One region of the Vibrio sp. JZG120 genome, then DNA from elsewhere that is predicted to be linked to it. Evidence: predicted binding sites of a transcription regulator. Region 1 holds the regulator's gene; the other holds the start of a gene.
The links. Region 1 encodes CRP, which controls carbon source genes, mostly activating them, when cyclic AMP is high. Its sites were predicted from a motif close to TGTGANNNNNNTCACA; they were not measured.

Region 1 (3,427 bases):
ACACATTAGCTACTTTGGCCCTCAAGCTAATGACTTTCCAGGATTGGAAGAGTTTTTCCGTAAATATGGTCACGATGGCGCAGGCAGCGTACGTCGCTACCTACACACCTTTGACGAGGCCGTACCTTATAATCAAATGCCTGGAACCTTCACACCGTGGCAGGACTTACCGGAGAACAGTGACGTTCTCTTCTATGAAGGCTTGCACGGCGGTGTTGTGGATGGCGATGTTAATGTTGCGCAGCATGTGGATTTCTTGATTGGTATGGTACCAATCGTAAACTTAGAGTGGATCCAAAAGTTTGTGCGTGATACTCGTGACCGCGGTCATTCACGAGAAGCAGTAATGGATTCTATCGTGCGCTCGATGGACGATTATCTTAACTACATCACTCCGCAATTTTCTCGCACTCATATTAACTTTCAGCGCGTCCCAACGGTCGATACCTCCAACCCCCTTAATGCGAAGGGTATCCCAAGCCTGGATGAGAGCTTTGTCGTAATTCGCTTGCGTGGGATAAAGAAAGTCGACTTCCCATATCTCCTGGCTATGATTGATGGCTCATTCATGTCACGCCACAACACGATTGTCGTGCCAGGCGGTAAGATGAGCTTTGCAATGGAGCTCATAGTTCGGCCTATCCTACAACAGCTCATCGAAACAGGGAAAATTGGCTAAAAACCTGCCTGCGAAGATGTTTACTTTTCATACCGTGATCATGTGCACAGTTTTGCTTACAAAATCTCAATCATGGCACGATTAAAATCAAGAAATCGTTTTCGAAAAAGGATACTATTTCTTACCGAAACACAAGAGAGCTTGCAGCATATAAAAAGTGCTCTTATTCTAGTAGGCCTAATTCAGGCTTAGCTAAAATATGGATAGCGCAAGCGTACCCTGCAGAGGAAGTGAGATATTATGGTTCTAGGTAAACCTCAAACCGACCCAACATTAGAGTGGTTTCTTTCACACTGTCATATTCATAAGTACCCTTCAAAGAGCACGCTAATTCACGCGGGCGAAAAGGCAGAAACTTTGTACTATATCGTTAAAGGTTCTGTTGCGGTTCTTATCAAAGACGAAGAAGGTAAGGAGATGATCCTTTCTTACCTAAACCAAGGAGACTTTATTGGTGAACTTGGTCTATTCGAGGAAGACCAAGAGCGCACAGCTTGGGTTCGTGCTAAATCTCCTTGTGAAGTTGCTGAAATTTCTTTCAAGAAATTCCGTCAGCTTATCCAAGTAAACCCAGACATCCTAATGCGCCTTTCTGCGCAGATGGCTCGTCGTCTTCAAGTAACTAGCCAAAAAGTGGGTGACCTGGCGTTCCTAGACGTAACTGGTCGTATCGCTCAGACGCTTCTGAACCTTGCAAAACAACCAGACGCAATGACTCACCCAGACGGCATGCAAATCAAGATCACTCGTCAAGAAATCGGTCAAATCGTTGGCTGTTCTCGTGAGACAGTAGGTCGTATCTTGAAAATGTTAGAAGAGCAGAACTTAATCTCTGCGCACGGTAAAACTATCGTGGTTTACGGTACTCGTTAATCTCAAACCAGAGTGACGCGAACAAAATTATAAAAGCCACCAATGGCGACATTGGTGGCTTTTTATTTGTCTTGTAACCACATTAAGCTCAGAGCAACAAAAGACTAATGAGCAAGTTGGTTAGCCGAAAGGTTAACCCTAAAAGTTAGCCATTCGTACTTTCAAAGATTTTGTCCGCTGAAGCCGCCACAAAACCTGGGTACAGCTCACCGTTTTCCATCGGGTAGCGCTTAGCAAACTCGTAAAAGCCACCAGGGATAATTTCAGTGCCTTCGCTAAAGCGAACCGCCACTTTATCCGCCATGGTCGATGATTGTTCTAGCAGCACCTCAGGAGTGCCCTTCACTTCCCCGCCGTTTTCATTAATGGTAAATCCGGCCGTACGTAAGTGATCGTTTACTTGCTTCACTTCTTCGTATTCATTGAGCTGGTTAACGCTCACCGTGAAGTGGTTTGCGCCGTAACCATGCGCAGCCAACCAAGATGCATACTCACTTTCTTTAGCCAACGTTTGGTAGTCAGCAAAGCTTAAATCCCACAAGCGTCCACCATGTAAGAATGCGCTATCGTTCAGCTTGCCTGCATCGACTTGTGCCACCAGCTTTTTCACAATCTCTTGCAGCTCAGGTGAACACTCCTCAACTTTTAGCTCACTAATAAAGACTTTAGGTTGCTTCGGATCAGGGTGCTCATAGTGTTTAGCAACCAGCTTTTTACTTTCGAAAACGTAGTCACCACATGCCTGATAGCCAATGGCTACAAATGGTTTAGCTAAGGTTTCGATACCAAGAGGCGCAATATTGAAGGTACGTAAAGCTATATGATCATTAATCAGAGGCTCATCTTCTTGAAGCAGCTGATGTACTTTCGCAGCAGAGGGGCAAAGACGTTGAATGTAATCTTGCCATAGCGATTCAAATAACACATCGGGCGTCATAACGACTCCTTGTTACGAGATGTAGAGTTAAAAGGTAAGCGGAAGTTGACTGCTCGTTCACAACGAAAAGTTGTCCAGAATAATGAACGAGCAGCCATCAACCTGTGACGGTAAATGCCAGTCAGTCAACACGCTTTTCCGAGTCTTTGCTCACTTTCCGTGTTCTGCCAACGATCACTACAACCCATACCTAAATGATTCGCCGGCAAAGTGAGCCGCAATACATGGTTGCGACTCTGTTATTAAAACTTATAGCGCCACACCTGGGCTTAATGTTGCAGGCAAGATAGTCTCTTGACCTTCCATTGATGCCATCGGGTACGCACAGTAGTCTGCTGCGTAATAAGCGCTTGGACGTAGGTTACCTGACGCACCAGGACCACCAAATGGCGCATCACCACTTGCACCTGTGAGCTGGCGGTTACGGTTCACGATCCCAGCACGAATATGGTCAACGAAGTATTCCCATTCTTGGTCGTCAGTTGAAACTAAACCAGCAGAGAGACCAAAGCGCGTGTCATTCGCCAGTTCTACGGCTTTTTCTAGCCCTTCATAACGCACCACTTGCAGAAGTGGACCGAAGTACTCTTCATCTGGTAGCTCAGCAATGTTCGTTACATCAATAATGCCGGGAGAAACAAACGCCGCCTCTCCTGCTTTAGCTTCAATCAAGCTTTCACCACCAAGTGATTGTAGGTTCGCTTGTGCATCGAGAATGAACTTGGCTGCGGCAACGGAAATTTGCGGCCCCATAAATGGCGCAGGCTCTGCAAATGGTTGGTCTACGCGAATATTCTTCGTCGCTTCAACCAGTTTCGTGATGAGCGCATCACCTTTCTCACCCAATGGCACGTACAAACGACGAGCACACGTACAACGTTGACCAGCACTGATAAACGCTGACTGGATGATGGTGTACACCGTGGCATCCAAATCAC
Region 2 (3,427 bases), on a different contig from region 1:
TATCCTGATAGCACAAATTATGCCAAGCTCTGAATATATCTAAAAGAGGTAAAATTCCAGCAGGTCGTAATTTGCGACGTGGCTCGTTAATGAAGCTTTCGAAAAGGATCTGGAAGCGATTTTGATAGAACTGCACATGGCGAGTTGTTGCAACGTTAAACCATTTCTCGGGCTCATTTCTATCACCTGCAAGGTAGCAAATGCCTTTGTGGCTTTCGTCTTGAGTGGAGATCGCCCAGCGATCTCGCCACCAGCTCATATAGGCGATATCGACCTTGCCAAAAGGTGTGCTCATGTCCCAATTTGCGTCTTCTTCTACGTACATCAAGTCGACATTTTTCTCTTTAATTCGAGACAAACAAACGCTCAGTGCTGCCGAACGTAGTAGGGGGTCTTGAGGCATATATAGAGATACACGTTTGTTGGGGCAACACATATCAAGTACATGCAGGTAATGAGCGTATGATGTGTAAGGCGGACGAACTAATGCCCCTTTAGATGGGTAATGGAATACGGAAAGATTACCAAGAGGATCTTCCACGTTACCGCGAGCCAAAATGGTTTGGTATTTTTGGTCAATACGCTCACGCAGGAGGTTCGAAGGTTCCGCTGGCGGTTCACTTGCTTCCGCTGTGTACTCTTGGGAAACAAAACGAGAGACCTCGTCGTACGGGTTATGGTCTAGCGTGGCGATTGGCTCTTCATCAGCAGAATAGTTCACATGTTGACAAAGAATATAGCCTGAGTGCGCTTCACCGGAAACAATCCAGTAGACACCATTATTGCTGTTTGGCTGCAATGCAACATAGTTTGAGGCCAATTCATAGTGCGTTGCGTGGTTTACCCAACGAGCATCAATAGTGGCTAATTTACGGCGACAGCGACTCGCAATATGATCAACATGGTCGTAAAAGGTTTTCGGGTTGATACTGAGTTTTCGGCAGATCTCGCGTACAGAGTAACCAGTAAACAATAAGCCCATTAAATTCTCTTGGAATTGTAGCTTTTTGTTCGCGCCTGACCATTTATCAACAAAGGTACTTTGACACGCTTTACAACGGTAACGTTGACGATCACCACTGTAACCGAAAGCGTGGTAGAGGTGTTTATGTGTGTGGACGGATAGTCCAAAGTTCTCGCAATCATCATTGCGGCACGCAGGCAACCCGTCACTGTGGACGTGTCGCAGGCGATGAAGTTCGTTCACGACATCGCGATTGTTAAGTAAGGGGGGGAAAGCTCCACATTCACGGCATACCATCGCCGGACGTTTAGGGTTAGCATGTTGCAGAACGTAACGCTTTGCATCACTCAATCCAAAGTTGTCACACGCCAATGTTTTACAAAAGTTGAGTTGTAACCCATCTGCGTCTTTTGGCAGTTCGCCGTTAGACACAATCGCCCCCTCGGGATAATTCGGGCAGCCAGCAATAACTCTGGCTGCAAATTATTACTTACTACTTGTTCTTAGATGTTGATTGCGGTTTCTAGCGCAACTTTCATCATGTCGTTGAACGACTTTTGACGCTCTTCTGAGCTTAGTTTTTCGCCACGGATGATGTGGTCAGAAACCGTTAGGATAGTTAACGCCTTCGCACCTAGGTCTGCAGCAACACCGTAGATACCAGCCGCTTCCATGTCTACACCTAGGATGCCTAGTTTTTCCATCTTCTCGAAGATGTCAGCTTCTGGTGTGTAGAACAGGTCTGCAGAGAATACGTTACCAACTTTAACTGGTACTTGTTGAGCACGCGCTTGGTTTACCGCTTCTTCTAGAAGGCCGTAGTCAGCGATTGCAGCGAAGTCGTGGTTGTTGAAACGGATACGGTTTACTTTAGAGTCTGTAGAAGCACCCATACCGATAACAACGTCCATTAGGTTAACGTCGTCACGTACCGCACCACAGCTACCTACACGGATTACGTTTTTCACACCGTATTCTGCGATTAGCTCGTGTACGTAGATACAGCAAGAAGGGATACCCATGCCGTGACCCATAACAGACACTTTTTTGCCTTTGTAAGTGCCAGTAAAGCCGAACATGTTACGAACGTCACAAACTTGCTTCACATCTTCAAGAAACGTTTCTGCGATGTATTTAGCACGTAAAGGGTCGCCTGGCATTAGAACCGTTTCAGCGAAATCACCTGGTTGTGCATTGATGTGTGGGGTTGCCATAAGTGCTCTCCAAAGTTTTGTTTTGATAAAACGCCTCTAGTATAGAACGCTATTACCAATTCTGTTGAACTTGTTCGTTTTCGTTGAAGCAATAATATCGGGACGTACAGTAGCCCCTTGAGAGCTTAGTCACAAAAACCACGCTTTTAGAAACCATGAACATCATTGATAACTAAATCTGTTGAAAGCAAAAGAGCAATCGATTCGCTTTTGAGCGATTTGTCGATTGCGCGCACAAAATGGACTCTGAGAACATCAAAAACTTTTGAGAAAGCGCTGATCGAAATGCTCTTGAGAAGAGTAAAACGATTAAATTGTACAATTTATTTTCTTGTACAATCTGAAAAGCCTTGCTATAAGTTATACAACAAAACATTTTGTATAGGGATGCGTCATCATGGAATCTTCAATCAAAGTAGGTATCAGTTCTTGTGTTTTGGGTGAACGGGTTCGTTTTGACTCTGGTCATAAAGTAAGTAACTTTGTGACTAAAGAGCTCAGCCCATATTTTGACTTTGTTTCGGTATGCCCCGAAGTGGGTGTCGGAATGCCAGTGCCGCGACCAACAATTCGTTTGATTTCCGAAGAAGAGCGTGTAGCTCTAGTAGAAACTAAAAATCCAGAAAATGACCATACCGATAATATGCTTGCTTACTCTGCTAACAAAGTGGAGGAGCTAGAAAGCGAGCAACTTTGTGGTTACATCGTCTGTGCCAAGTCTCCAACTTGCGGTATGGAGCGCGTCAAGGTTTATAGCAAAAATAACGCAGCGAAAGAAGGCGTCGGCTTGTACACACAAACGCTGATGAAAAAAATGCCTTGGTTGCCCGTCGAAGAGGATGGCCGACTCAACGATCCTGTATTAAAAGAAAACTTTATTACCCGAGTATTTTGCTTGAACGACTTTTATGACTCGATGGACGGAGAGCCAACTCGAGGCAAAATTATCGATTTTCATTCGCGCTATAAGTTGACCTTGATGGCGCATCACCCTGAGTCATACCGCTCTCTTGGTCGTTTAGTTGCCGATGTCGCTAGCTATGAAATCGAAGAATTCTATCAAGAGTATCGCTTAGGTCTTATGAAGGCACTTGCGAATCGTGCTAGCCGAAAAAACAACACTAACGTACTAATGCATTTACAAGGGTATTTTAAGCGCGCTTTAACTAAAGACGAAAAAGAAGAATTAGCAACAGTAATTCATGACTACCGCACTGGTACATTGCCATTGTTAGCACCGTTGACATTG

Region 2: a site for CRP is predicted at 2,297-2,312, ahead of deoD (purine-nucleoside phosphorylase). Genes of this name have one in related genera too.

What each region holds. Positions count from the first base shown of each region.
Region 1 covers NZ_JBSRRK010000020.1:29,241-32,667, reverse strand. Annotated here, with positions in the region: gene ACWPOD_RS22355 (phosphoribulokinase) at 1-679, shown strand, start outside; gene crp (cAMP-activated global transcriptional regulator CRP) at 920-1,552, shown strand; gene ACWPOD_RS22345 (DUF1338 domain-containing protein) at 1,698-2,489, opposite strand; gene astD (succinylglutamate-semialdehyde dehydrogenase) at 2,739-3,427, opposite strand, start outside.
Region 2 covers NZ_JBSRRK010000002.1:24,382-27,808, reverse strand. Annotated here, with positions in the region: gene ACWPOD_RS05975 (hypothetical protein) at 1-1,396, opposite strand, end outside; gene deoD (purine-nucleoside phosphorylase) at 1,468-2,178, opposite strand; gene ACWPOD_RS05965 (YbgA family protein) at 2,576-3,427, shown strand, end outside.